DNA from 2 places in the Candidatus Thiodictyon syntrophicum genome. Region 2 is predicted to be linked to the other one. Evidence: predicted binding sites of a transcription regulator. Region 2 holds the regulator's gene; the other holds the start of a gene.
What was found. The regulator sigma-54, encoded in region 2, starts transcription at its own class of promoters, with help from an activator protein. The targets are predictions, from matches to a motif close to TGGCANGNTNCNTGCTT.
Positions count from the first base shown of each region.

Region 1 (7,044 bases), on a different replicon from region 2:
TTGAGCGACATCTATGCCTACCTGAGGGCACGCGCGGACAATGCCATCGGCCACGGCCGCCCGGAGAACTTCCCCAAGGTCAAACCGGCCGCGCCGGCCGCCGCGGCACCCGCTCCCGAACCGGCACCGAAGGGCTAGACCCGATGCCGAGGCACCGCCGACCGGGTCACGCCGGATGAGCCACAGCCCCGGGGCCCGGTGCTTGCCCGGCCTGGCACTGCTGGCCGCCCTCGCCGCGAGCCCGGGTTCCCAGGGGGCGACCGACCACGAGGCGCGCGCCGGCCGCTACCTGACGGTCTGCGGTGACCCCAACAATCTCCCCTTCTCCAACGAACAACTCGAGGGCTTCGAGAACAGGATCGCCGTGCTGATCGCGGGCGACCTCAACCGCACCCTGCATTACCGCTGGTGGCCCCAGAGCGTCGGCTTCATCCGCAATACGCTCCAGACCCGGCTGTGCGATGTGATCATGGGGATCAGCGCGGTCAATGACCTGGTGCAGAACACCAACCCCTATTACAGGTCCGTCTACACCCTGATATATCGGGCCGACGCCGGCCGTAACCGTTTAGCCCCCCCTGTTCTTAGCCCCCTCGCGGACGGCGTGACGTAGTTTCGGCCAGCCACGCCCGGTCCGCACAGCGGACCCTACGGGGAGGCTGCGCGCCCGTAGGGTCCGCTGTGCGGACCAGCGACCGCGCGGCCAGCGGGATGGCCGGGAGTCGGATGAATGCCTCGCCGACGATCATAAGCCTACGCGACAAAGCTCGACGGTCCTGGCAAACTATGGCCCAAGCTTCTATACGAGAGTGCGCCAGCGCCGCCACGCCCCCGCCATGCACCTGAGCGATCACGACCTCAGACAATTCGACGACGCCTACCTGCAGACGCTCACGTCGGCGCAGGCGCGGGTGCTGTTGGGCAAGGCGCTGGCGGACCTGAAGGCGGCGCGCGAGCGGCTGGGGCAGAACCCCTCCAACAGTTCGCGGCCACCGAGCACGCGGCTGCCGTGGGAGGGCACGGGCGGTCAGGACACGCCCGCTGGCCAGCCCGACGTCCCCGCGGGGTCGCAGGACGGGGCCGCTGCGGCAGACACCCCCGGCGACGCTGAGCCGGCGGGGCCGGCGGCGCCCCGGCCGCGCCGTCAGGGCTCGCACCGGACGGTCACCGGCCAGCCCCCCGGTCGGCGCCCGGGCAGCCCGGGGCACAGCCGCACCCAGCACCTGCCGGTGGACGCCGAGCAGCCTCACCGGCCAACCTGCTGTGCGGGGTGCGGCCAGGCGTTGACGGATGCTCATGTGGCGCGGGCACACAACGCCCGCTACGAAATCGAGCTGATCCAGCCCGGTGCCGGCGCGACCGGACTGCTCCTGCGCCAGACCAAGCACATCTATTTTGAATGCTGCTGCGATTGCGGCCACTGGACGCAGGCGCAGCCGGGGCGCGCGGCGGGCGAGGTCGAGTGGACGGTGGCCCTGACCGAGTGGCATTTGGCCGGACCGTTGCTAGTGTCCTTCATCTGCGCCTTGAGCCAGCGCATGCGGTTGTCGCGGGCGCGGGTCCGTGAGTTTCTGTCCGATTGGCTGGGTCTGGAGTTGTCGAGCGCGACCATCAACCAGTGCCTTCACGAAGCCGGACGGGCGGTGGCCCCGGTGGTCGAGGCGGAACTCTACGCGGCGGTGCGCAATGTCGAACTGCGCTATGCCGATGAAACCAGTTGGAAGGAGCATGGTCGGCTGCGGTGGCTGTGGGTGTTCACCTGTGCCACCGCCACGCTGTTCGTCGTTGGCAAGCGCTCGGTGGAGGTCGTGCGCCAGGTGCTCGGCGAGACCTTCAACGGCTGGTTGATGAGCGACGGCTTCTGGGCCTATCGCGACCTGGACCAACGGCTGCGCTGCCTGGCCCACCTGATCCGCAAGGCCCAGGCGCTGGAAGATGGCTTGGAACCGGCGGCCCAGCGCTTTGGCAGCGAGATCCTGACGGTCATCGCGACGGTGATGGCCGCCGTTTACGACGCCCGCGGCGCCCCGCCCCCCGTCGGGGTGTTGCGCGCACGGCATGCGCGGATGCTCAACGCCCTGCTCGACGAGTGCCTGCGTCAGGTCGATGCGCCGCATGAGAAGATGCGCGCGCTGGCGCGCGAGTTGTTCAACGACTGGGACACCTTCTGGGTGGTACTCGACCATCCGGAGTTGCCGTTGACCAACAACGAAGCCGAGCGCGCCCTGCGCCACTGGGTCATCGCCCGCCGCATCGGCATGGGGACCCGCACCGCGCAGGGCACCCGCGCCTTCGCCCACCTGGCCAGCGTCATCGAGACCTGTCGCAAACGCGCCGTCTCGCCCTGGCCGTATCTGGCCGAGGTAGTCCGCCAGCGCCGCCAAGGGCTTCAGGCCCCGCCGTTGCCCTTACCTGCCATCTGACCGATCGCCGCGACCGGCCGTGATCATAATTGCGGCCCGGCCGCGGCTGGCACGCGTCGCAGCCGGGGTCGCTCCTACGGCGTCGGAGCGGTTCCCGGCCGCGACGGGCCGCCGCAAGGGCTGATGGCCGGATTTATGATCAAGGCCGCCGCGACCCGCCGGGACTCCTTGGCACCCAGCACCCAGGGGGGGCTAAACGGTTACCGCCGGCCTCACGCTAAAGGGCCTCGACGACCCCGCCGCCAAGGGTCTGCGGATCGGCGTGGTGGCCGGCACCCCGCCGGTCAGCCTGCTCACCCGCTATGACCTGCTCGGGCAGACGCGCTCCTATGAAAGGGCGGTCGACACCCGCTTGTATGCCCCGGCGCGCGATGCGGTGAACGATGTCGCCCGGGGTGAACTCGATCTGGCCGTCATCTGGGGTCCCATCGCGGGCTATGCGGCGCGCCAACAGCCGGTGCCGCTCACCCTGGTCCCGCTCCCGGCGCAACAGGACGGGGTGCCGCTGGCCTTCAGCGTCTCATTGGGCATCCGCCCCCGCGAGACCGCCTGGAAGCACGAATTGAACACCCTGCTGGAACGCCTCGCGCCGCAGATCCAGACCATCCTGCAGGGCTACGGCGTCCCCTTGCTCGACAACCACGATCAACTGATAGCCCCATGATCATCGTTGCGCAAGCCGCCCAGGCGTCCCACACCGGCGGTCGCAGCTTCACCCTATGTTCGCGCAGCGACGCTGTTTAGCGACCCGCTGCTGCTACTCGCCCGTCGCGCTGACTCATTCTCCTTCCAAGTCGAGATCCGACATGCCATGCCCACCCTCTACCCGCTGTCCGTCTGACCCCAGGCCCCGGCGCCGCATCATTGCCCTGGCCGGTCTCCTCGCCCTCATGGCAAACCCCCGTGCCGAGGAGCCAGCCCCCCTGTTCAACCCCGAAGGCTATCGGATCGACGCCTTCGTCGCGCCGTTACCGCAGGGCGTTCCCGGAGCGGCCACGGTCGGGACCGCAGAGGTCCAGGCGATGATCGCCGCCGGCGACGCCGTCCTGATCGATGTCCTGCCCGCACCCCCCATGCCCGTCGGCCTGGGAGACAACGACCGCTGGCTGCCGCCGCCCCACCGCAACATCCCGGGCTCCACCTGGCTCCCCAATGTCGGCTATGGCAGCATCTCCGACGACCTGACCGAGTACCTGCAGCGAAACCTCCAGCGCCTGACCGGCGGGGACCACACCCGGCGGCTGATCGTCTATTGTCGCGCCGACTGCTGGATGTCCTGGAACGCCGCCAAACGGCTCGCCGCCTTGGGCTACACCGCGGTCTACTGGTACCCCCAGGGCACCACCGGGTGGGAGGAGGCGGGATTGCCGCTGGAGACGCGCAAGCCGCCGCGGCGGCAGTAGTTGCCCTGGACCCGGGACTGGCGCCGCCGGACCCTCTCGGGGCTGGGCGTCCAGCCGACGGCGAACGCGCAATCGGGTCACGGTGAAGGTCCGTGCGACTGTGAGTACAAGGCCGGACGCTGGCGTGCTCCCGCGGCCTTCGGTCAGGCCCGTCGCAACCGGTCGCAGAGTGTCCCACCCCTGACACAGAGCACAGCGCCGCCGCTCCCGCGCAGGTGGCGGGGGCCGCCGAAACCAAGCGTGGACCCGGCGCTTGCCCAATCCGAGCCGGCTGGCACGTCCTTTGCTGAGTGTTGAATCAACCAAACTGTCGCTTCCCCCCGCGCCCGGGAGCAGGCTTTGGTCGGTCGCTGCCCCCCTCGGGTCGGCCGCGGATTACAGCCAACCAACCACCTTTCAGGAGGCGAGTGCCGACATGACCTGGTCAACCCCCGCTTACGAGGATCTGCGTCTGGGCTTCGAGATCAACCTGTATATCAACAACCGGTAGATCGCCCGCGACAACCAGGCCCCGGGGACTCCCGGGGCCTTTCACCGAGCACCGAACTCCCGTCAATCGCCCACGGCACCCTCGGCAGTCCGCCTATGCATATCCGCGTCCTGGGTTCCGGTGCCGGCGGCGGCTTCCCGCAATGGAACTGCAACTGCCCCAACTGTTCAGGGGTCCGCGCCGGACTCATCAGGGCCACGCCGCGCACCCAATCCTCGATCGCGGTCAGTGCCGACGGTGACGACTGGATTCTTTTCAATGCCTCGCCCGACATCCGCGCCCAATTGGCGTCATTTCCGGCCCTGCAGCCGGGCCGCCGGGTGCGCGATACCGCCATCCGCGCCATCCTGCTGGTGGACGCCCAAATCGACCATACTACGGGCCTTTTGATGTTGCGCGAGCACACGGCGCCCTGGGATATCTACTGTACCGCGGCGATCGCACAGGATCTCAGCAGCGGCTTCCCCATCTTCAATATCCTGGCCCACTTTCGCGGGGTCAACTGGCACGAGGTCCTGACCGACCGGTCCGACTTCGCCATCCCCGGGGCGGCGGGGCTGACCTTTACCGCCGTGCCCCTGAAGAGCGAGGCACCCCCCTACTCACCGCACCGTCACAATACGGTCCCGGGCGACAACATTGGGGTGCGGGTGCGCGACGAGCGCACCCACGGGACCCTCTTCTATGCCCCGGGCCTGGGCCGCGTCGACGATGAGGTCTTCGCCTGTATGCAGGAGGCCGATTGCCTGCTGGTGGACGGGACCCTGTGGACCGACGACGAGATGATCCGCTCCGGCATCGGCGACAAGCCCGGCAGCGCCATGGGGCACCTGGATCAATCCGGCCGCGGCGGTATCATGGAGCACCTGGGCCGCCTCACCGGGCCGCGCAAGATATTGATCCACATTAACAACACCAATCCGATCCTGGACGAGGACAGCCCCGAGCGGCACGCCCTGGAGGCGGCCGGGATCGAGGTTGCGTATGATGGCATGACGATCGAGTTGTAGGAACGGTTCACTCATAAGTTAAGCAAGTTCCTTAAGGAAGTCGATTAAGAATTGCTTTCAGCGTCGTTGTCGTTGTCGTTGTCGTTGTCGAGGTTATCGTAGCGCCCCGGATTCTCTCGCACCACGAATTGCATCGCCTCTTCGATTACGACAACGACAACGACAACGATTGTGTCGTGTTTAACTTGTTCTTGACTGGTTACTTAGCGCTTTGCCGCGCCTAATTGCGGAGCACCGATGACTACAGACCTGGACGCGCCCTGGACCAGGGCCGAATTCGAGCAGCGCCTGCGCGACAAGGAGCGCTATTACCATATCCACCATGAGCTCCATGTCCTGATGAACACGGGCCAGGTGGAGAAGCCCGTGATCCAGGGTTGGGTGGCGAATCGCTTCTATTACCAGACCGCCATCCCGCTCAAGGACGCGGCCATCATGGCCAATTGCCCGGACCGCGATGTGCGCCGCCTGTGGGTACAGCGCATCATCGACCATGACGGCACCCAGGGCGACGAGGGCGGGATCGAGGCCTGGCTGCAACTCGGGGAGGCGGTGGGCCTGACCCGTGACGACCTGCTGTCCCACCGGCACCTGCTGCCGGGGGTGCGGTTCGCGGTGGACGCCTATGTCGACTTCGCGCGCCGCCAGCCCTGGGAGGTCGCCGCCAGTTCATCCCTCACCGAACTCTTCGCCCCGACCATCCACCAGGCGCGACTCGACGCCTGGCCGGAACACTACCCCTGGATCGAGCCCAAGGGCTATGCCTACTTCCGCAAGCGCCTCGCCGAGGCCAGGCGGGACGTGGAGCACGGGCTCGCAATCACGCTCGACTATTACCGCACGCGCGCCCAGCAAGAGCGTATGCTCGAGGTGCTCCAGTTCAAGCTCGATGTGCTCTGGACCATGCTGGACTGCATGTGGCTCGCCTATGTCGCCAAGCGTCCGCCCTATCACAATGTCGGGGGTCGGCCATGAGCCCCGCCCAGCAGGCGCCGGGCGGCATAGGTCCGGACGATGTGCCGCGTCTGTCGCCCATGTTTCGCCTCCAGTGGGAGGAGGCTCAGGGGTGCCGGGTCCTGCTCTACCCGGAGGGCATGGTCCGGCTCAACGGGCCGGCCGGCGAGATCCTCAACTGCTGCGACGGGGTACGGCCGGTGGCGGCGATCATCGGTGAACTGGCCGAGCGCTTTCCCGACGCGGCGACCCTGAGCAATGACGTCTACCAATTCCTCGATAAAGCCCATGAAAACCAATGGATCGACTACGCCCCGGCCTAAGCCGCTATGGCTGCTGGCGGAGCTGACCTATCGCTGCCCGCTACAATGCCCCTACTGCTCCAACCCGCTCGATATTGCCCGCTACCGCAATGAGCTCAGTACGGACGAATGGATCAGGGTCTTTCGCGAGGCGCGGGCCATGGGCGCCGTGCAACTCGGCCTCTCCGGCGGCGAGGCCCTGGTGCGTAAGGACCTGGAGGAGTTGATCGCCGCGGCCCACGGCCTCGGCTACTATACCAATCTGCTCACCTCCGGCCTCGGCATGGACGAGCCGCGCATCCGCGCCTTCAAGGAGGCGGGGCTCGACCACATCCAGATCAGCTTCCAGGCGAGCGGTGCGGAACTCAACGACTTCATCGCCGGCACCGCTTCGTTCCAGCACAAGCTGGAGATGGCGCGCCTCGTCAAGCAATACGGCTACCCCATGGTGCTGTGTTTCGT
Region 1 is NZ_CP020372.1:313,760-320,803, forward strand. It holds gene THSYN_RS34660 (hypothetical protein) at 1-138, shown strand; partial or broken gene THSYN_RS32605 (PQQ-binding-like beta-propeller repeat protein) at 1-1, shown strand, start outside; gene THSYN_RS32610 (hypothetical protein) at 176-613, shown strand; gene tnpC (IS66 family transposase) at 837-2,423, shown strand; gene THSYN_RS32620 (type 2 periplasmic-binding domain-containing protein) at 2,689-3,087, shown strand; gene THSYN_RS32625 (PQQ-dependent catabolism-associated CXXCW motif protein) at 3,230-3,826, shown strand; gene pqqA (pyrroloquinoline quinone precursor peptide PqqA) at 4,242-4,316, shown strand; gene pqqB (pyrroloquinoline quinone biosynthesis protein PqqB) at 4,412-5,326, shown strand; gene pqqC (pyrroloquinoline-quinone synthase PqqC) at 5,564-6,301, shown strand; gene pqqD (pyrroloquinoline quinone biosynthesis peptide chaperone PqqD) at 6,298-6,603, shown strand; gene pqqE (pyrroloquinoline quinone biosynthesis protein PqqE) at 6,569-7,044, shown strand, end outside.
Region 1: a site for sigma-54 is predicted at 4,099-4,115, ahead of pqqA (pyrroloquinoline quinone precursor peptide PqqA). Genes of this name have one in related genera too.

Region 2 (7,044 bases):
ACATTAACTTTCTCTAACCCCCGCCAGCCCGCGCCGTGACTGGGGTGGCGCGGTTATGCTTCAGGGCTGGAGGAGCGCCGGAATTTCCAGTCGCCATGAGGATACCCGCCAGGTCGCCACCCGGGAGCAGATAGGCCCGGCCAACGGCCCGGGAGGGAACATCAGCCACCCCGGACCATGAAAGGCGTACGAGGGGGCCACCGCGCCGGACCGAGCTTTCACCCGGCTCTTGGTGTAAGGTTGCGGCGGGCCTAAGATGGCGCCGACCGACCACCCCGTCGCCCGAGAATTGTCGATGACCGAACCACGCCGACTCGGCGCCCGCAAGCATGATCTGGCCCCCGGCCAGGAGGCCCGGATCCGTGACCTGGGGCGGGCGGTGATCGAGACCGAGGCGGCCGCGGTCGGCGCCTTGAGCGAACGCATCGCGGCGGACTTCGTCGCGGCGTGCCGCTACCTGCTCGCCTGCGAGGGCCGCATCGTGGTGATGGGCATGGGCAAGTCCGGGCACATCGGCGGCAAGATCGCCGCGACCCTGGCCAGCACCGGCAGTCCGGCGTTCTTTATCCACCCCGGGGAGGCGAGCCACGGGGATTTGGGGATGATCACCCCGCGCGACACGGTCCTGGCGCTGTCGAACTCAGGAGAAACCGCGGAGTTGCTGACCATATTGCCGACCATCAAGCGCCTGGGTGTGCCCCTGATCACCCTGACCGGGCGCCCCGACTCGACCCTGGCCCGGGAGGCCGACGTGAACCTGGACGTGAGCGTCACCCGCGAGGCCTGCCCGCTCGGTCTGGCGCCGACCTCCAGCACCACGGCGACCCTGGCCATGGGCGACGCCCTGGCGGTCGCCTTGCTGGAGAGCCGGGGTTTCACCGCCCTGGATTTCGCCCGCTCGCACCCCGCCGGCACCCTGGGGCGGCGCCTCCTGCTGCATGTGGGAGACATCATGCACCGCGGTGACCGGGTCCCGCGGGTCGCCCTGGGGAGCACGCTCATGGCGGCCCTGGAGGAGATGTCGCATAAGGGGCTGGGGATGACCGCGGTCGTCGATGGGCAGGGGGTCTTGGCCGGCGTCTTCACCGACGGCGACCTGCGCCGCGCCCTGGACCAGGGCCTCGATGTCCACCACACGATCATCGACACGGTCATGACCCGCGGCGGTATCACCGCCGCCGCTTCGTCCCTGGCCGCCGCCGCCCTGGGGCTGATGGAGTCCCGCTCGATCAACGGACTCCTGGTCATCGACGACGAGGGCCGCCCGATCGGTGCCCTGAACATGCACGATCTGCTGCGGGCAGGGGTGGTGTAGATGTCGGTCGTTGGGCGTTGGGCGTCGGGCGTCGGGCGTCGGGCGTCGGGCGTCGGGCGTCGGGCGTCAGTCGTCGGTCGTCAGCGGTCAGTTGCCACTCGAGTTGCGTTCGGTTTCGGCCAAGTGGCCCTTTTTTGGTTAATGGATCATGCAAGATATTCTGGAACGGGCGGCGCAGATTCGGCTGGTGATCTTCGACGTGGACGGGGTCTTGACCGACGGCAGCCTGTACCTGGGCGACGACGGCCTGGAATACAAGGCATTCAACGCGCGCGACGGTCACGGCATGGTGCTGCTGCAAGAAACCGGCGTGAGGCTTGCCGTGATCTCCGGGCGCCGTTCCGAGGCGGTGCGTATCCGCATGGAGGGCCTGGGAGTGGCCCACGTCTACCAGGGTCAGCGCGACAAACTGCCGGCCTATGAGGAGCTCAAGCGGGCCTTGGGGCTCACGGACGCGGTGATCGCCTACGTGGGCGATGATGTCATCGACCTGCCGGTCATGCGCCGGGTGGGACTGGCGATCGCCGTCGGGGATGCCCATCCCCTGGTTCGCCAACACGCCCACTGGTGCACCAGTGCCCCCGGCGGACGGGGCGCGGCGCGTGAGGTCTGTGAGCTGGTGATGACGGCCCAGGGCACCCTGGAGCCGATCAACCGCGGCTACCTTCAGGGCGCCTGAACGCAACCCGATGCACAGCGAGGTGACAAAGCGTGTGGACGACGCGACAGGGGCGCCTGGCGATGGTCTTCGCCATCCTCGCAGGCGGGGCCTGGTGGCTGCTGCGCAGTCTGAGCGAGGAACCGGCCGCGCGCGTACGCGAGCGTGCCCCTGACCACATGGTCTGGGACCTCGACGCCATCGAGACCAACACCGACGGACGCCCGCAGCGGCATCTGGTGGCCGACCAACTGCGCCAGTATGTTGCCGAGGACCTGGCCGAACTCGACCAGCCGCGCCTGACCCTGCTCGACCGCGAGGGCGGACCGCCCTGGAAGGTGGAATCCAAACAGGGTTTCCTGCTGTCCAAGGGCGAGGAGATCGACCTGCGCGACGAGGTCCGGATCGAGCGGGCCGGTGCCGGTCCGAACCGCTCGTTACGACTCGCAACCTCGCAGTTGCGGCTCTGGCCCAAGCGTGAATACGCCCAGGGCGATCAGCCGGTGAGACTCGCGAGCGACAACGACTGGCTGACCGCCGCCGGCGTGCGCCTGTGGTACGCCCACCCGTCCCGGGCTGAGTTTCCCGGGCGCGCCCACATCTTTGTCGCTCCCACCCCAACCGAGAAGGGGAATGCTGGTTCAGCCGCCCCATGAACGCCAGACCGATGATCGCCACCACCGCGCCCCGGGCCTTGCCCGTCCTGGCCGCCGCGCTCTTGACCCTGGGTCTGGGCCTGACGACCCGCAGCGCCGTCGCGCTGCAGAGCGACGCGGCGCAGCCCATGCTGATCGAGGCCGACCGCGTCGAGGTCGACGAGGGCAAGAGCACCAGCCTTTATCTGGGCCAGGTCCAGGTCGACCAGGGGACCATGCGCCTGCTGGCCGACCAGGTCACGGTCCACCACCGCAGCGACCGCCAGATCAAGTACATCATCGCCCGGGGCGAACCGGCCAGTTACAAACAGCAACTGGACGGCGAGCAGGGCGAGATGCAGGCCTTTGCCAAGCGCATGGACTACGACGCGGACCGCGACGAGCTGATCCTGACCGGCGAGGCGCTGGTGATCCAGGGCACGGACCGCATCGCCAGCGAGCGGATCGTCTATGATCGGGCCCATGCACGGGTGCAGGCGGGAGGCGACAGCCGGGTGAAGATCCAAATGACGCCGCAGGCCAAGAAGGACGGCAAGCCGCCGGCGCCCGGCACCGCCGCGGCACCCCCGGCGCCCCCGGTACCCACCCCCAAGGCACCCCCGCCCGGCAAGCAGGGCGGCGCGTGAGCACCCTCTGCGCCACCCACCTGAAGAAGCGCTACCGCAACCGCCAGGTCCTGCGGGACGTGAGTGTCGAGGTGAACGCGGGCGAGGTGGTCGGCCTGCTCGGCCCCAACGGTGCCGGCAAGACCACCTGTTTCTATCTGATCGTCGGGCTGATCCCGAGTGACCACGGACGCATCGAGTTGAACGGCCGCGACCTCACGCAACTGCCGATGCACGCCCGCGCCCGGGCGGGACTGAGCTACCTGGCGCAGGAGCCCTCGGTCTTCCGTAAACTCTGCGCACGCGACAACATCCTGGCGATCCTTCAGACCCGCCGCGACCTGAACCGCAACCAGCAGCGCGAGCGTTGCGAACAACTGCTCCAGGAACTGGGGATCAGCCATGTCGCCGCCTCACTCGCACTCAGCCTGTCCGGCGGCGAACGCCGCCGCCTGGAGATCGCCCGCGCACTCGCCGTGGACCCGGTGGTGATGCTCCTCGATGAACCCTTCGCCGGGGTCGACCCGATCGCGGTCGGCGACATCAAGGCCATCGTCGCGCACCTGCGCGAGCGCAACATCGGCGTCCTGATCACCGACCACAACGTCCGCGAGACCCTCGACATCTGCGATCGCGGCTACATCATCAGTGACGGCAGCATGATCGCCGCCGGCACTCCCACGCAACTGCTCGCCGACCAGCAGGTGCGCGAGGTCTACCTCGGCACCGATTTCTCCATGTGAGCGCCCCAGACCATTCCGCCATGGCGCCCGAATAGGCTAGAATCAAAACAGGCACTCAACTTGCTAGACTCGATCGGTCCACCCCACACGCAGCCCCCGCGATGAAGCAGTCCATCCAGCTTCGACTTGGTCAGCATCTGTCGATGACGCCCCAGTTGCAGCAGGCGATCAAGCTCCTTCAGCTATCCAACCTGGAGCTCCAACAGGAGATCCAAGAGGTCCTGGACAGCAATTTCATGCTCGAGGAGGGCGATGAGGCCGACCGCTTCCAGGCCGCCGACGCCGCCGACGCCCGCCTGGTTCAGGACGCCACGCCGGAGCCGACGGCCACCGTCCAGGAACAGACGATCGAACGCGAGGTTCAGGGCGAGTCCAGCGAGATGCCGGACGAGCTCCCGGTGGACACCCACTGGGACGATGTCTACGAAAACTATCTCCCGAGCGGCAGCCAGGGCAGCGACGACAACGACTTCGACCCCTTCTCCCAGCAGAGCCGCCCGGAGACCCTGCATGACCACCTGATCTGGCAGCTCAATCTGGCCCGGCTCAGTGCGCGCGACGAGGTGATCGCGCTCGCGGTGATCGACGCCATCGACGGCAACGGCTACCTGCGCACGGACTGCGAGGAACTGCTGAGCACCCTGGGCGACCCGACGATCGCCCCCGAGGAGGTCACCACCATCATCCACCGGGTCCAGTCATTCGACCCGGCGGGGGTCGGCGCCCGCGATCTGCGCGAGTGTCTGTTGCTGCAACTGCGCCAGTTACCCCAGGGCGCGCCGACGGCCCCCGGCCAGACCACGCCGCAGGCGCTGGCCATCGCGATCTGCGCGGACGGGTTCGACTTTCTGCCCCGCAACGACGTGGCGGCCCTGGCACGCCTGCTGGGCGCCCCGGAAGCGGCGATCCACGCCGCCCTGGAGGTGATCCGGCACCTGAATCCCCGCCCCGGCACCTTGATCGCGGAGACCGCGTCGGAGTACGTTGTACCCGACATCTTCGTGCGGCGTGTGGAAGGTGTGTGGCAGGTCGAGCTGAATCCGGAAACTACGCCTAAACTAAGAGTGAACGCCGACTATGCGCGGCTCATCCGGCGCAGCGACCAGAGTGCGGACAGCATTGCCTTGAAAAGTCACCTGCAAGAGGCCCGCTGGTTCATCAAGAGCCTGGTCAGCCGCAACGACACGGTCCTGCGCGTCGCCGCCAAGATCGTGGAATTGCAGCAGGAATTTCTCGAACGCGGTGAGGAGGCCATGAAGCCGCTGATCCTGCGCGACGTCTCCGAGGCGCTGGACCTGCACGAGTCCACCATCTCGCGGGTCACCACCCAGAAATACATGCACACCCCGCGCGGGACCTTCGAGTTCAAGTTTTTTTTCTCGTCCCACGTGAACACGGCGGCCGGGGGCGAGTGTTCATCCACGGCCATCCGCGCCCTGATCCGCAAGATGATCACCAATGAATCGGCCCGCAAGCCCTTGAGCGATAGTCGGATCGCCGACGAGTTGGCCGATCAGGGCATCAATGTTGCGCGACGCACCGTCGCGAAATACCGCGAGGCGATGGGCATCCCACCCTCGAACGAACGCAAACGCCTGGCTTGACAGGCGGTTTGAAACCAGAGGAGAAGACCAGACCATGCATATCAACCTGACGGGTCACCATATCGACGTGACCGAGGCCCTCAAGGGGTACGTCGATAACAAGTTCGAGCGCCTGGCTCGCCATTTCGACCACGTCATCAACGCCCACGTCATCCTGACGGTGGAGAAATTGGCCCAGCGCGCCGAGGCCACCCTGCATGTGAACGGCGGTAAGCTGTTCGCCGACTCGGTCCATGAGGACATGTATGCCGCCATCGACACCCTGATCGACAAGCTGGACCGCCAGATCCTGCGCCACAAGGAGAAGAAGGCCAGCCACCGCCCGGTGGCCGTCACCGGCACCAAGCCCGGCGAGACCGAGTAAGGGCGAACCCCGATAAACCACAGGGTCGCACCCGGGCCGGCACGCACGGACACCTCGGACACCCGTTCGAGGTGTCTTTCGTTGCGACCCGGGGCCATCCGAACCAGTGTGACGGGCGCGTGCGTCCCGCACGACCAAGAGGAGTCAGCCGACATGACCCGCACCCACTTGCGCGACCCGCGCCGCGGTACCTGCCGCGCCGTCCGGCATTGCGTCCGCGGCCAGGAGCGGTAGCCGATGTTACCGCCCGACTTCATCAACGAACACCGCATTGGCCGCGGTCTTGAGATCGCGAGCAAAAAGCGTCTGCTCGAGACCCTGGCCCGCCTCCTGGCCACGGACCATCCGCAGTTGAAACCGGACCTGATCTTCGAGCGTCTCCTGGAGCGCGAGCGGCTCGGCAGTACCGGGCTCGGGCACGGCATCGCCCTGCCCCACGCCCGCGTCAAGGAGGCCACCCAGTCCCTGGGCGCCTTCGTCTCCCTCGCCCGCGGGGTCGATTACGACGCGGCCGACGGGGAGCCTGTCGATCTGGCCTTTGCGCTGCTGGTGCCCGAGACCGCCACCGAGGAGCACCTGCAACTCCTGGCCGAGTTGGCCGGCCGCTTCAACGATCCCGCGGTGCGCCAGCAGTTGCGGCAGGCGGGGTCCGCCGCCGCCGTCCTGCGCGTCTTCGGCGTCGCCTAGCGCACGGCGCCCCATCATGGCCGACAGCCTCCAGTCACTCATCCGGCACACCGGGCCCCGCACCCGGCTGCGCTGGCTCACCCCTGAGCCCGGCACCCGCCGCCCGCTGCGCGGGGACGACCCGACCCTGTCCGGCCAGGCCCTGGTCGGGTCGCTCAACTGCATCCACCCGAACCGGCTGCAGGTTATCGGTCGCGCGGAACTCGTGTACCTGGCCGGTCTCGGCGCCACCGCCTTCGCCGAGACCATCGAAAAGCTCTTCACCGACCGGCCCACCGCGGTGATCTTCTGCGACGGGATCGAGCCCGAACCACTGTTCTGGGACTGGGCCGAACGCACCGGCACCCCCCTGATCGGGTCCCCCGTCTCGGACGAAGAGTTGATCAATCAACTGCGCTACTATCTGACCCAC
Region 2 is NZ_CP020370.1:471,047-478,090, reverse strand. It holds gene THSYN_RS02085 (KpsF/GutQ family sugar-phosphate isomerase) at 296-1,315, shown strand; gene kdsC (3-deoxy-manno-octulosonate-8-phosphatase KdsC) at 1,464-1,994, shown strand; gene lptC (LPS export ABC transporter periplasmic protein LptC) at 2,027-2,629, shown strand; gene lptA (lipopolysaccharide transport periplasmic protein LptA) at 2,626-3,255, shown strand; gene lptB (LPS export ABC transporter ATP-binding protein) at 3,252-3,977, shown strand; gene THSYN_RS02060 (RNA polymerase factor sigma-54) at 4,079-5,581, shown strand; gene hpf (ribosome hibernation-promoting factor, HPF/YfiA family) at 5,616-5,945, shown strand; gene THSYN_RS02050 (PTS sugar transporter subunit IIA) at 6,183-6,632, shown strand; gene THSYN_RS02045 (hypothetical protein) at 6,649-7,044, shown strand, end outside.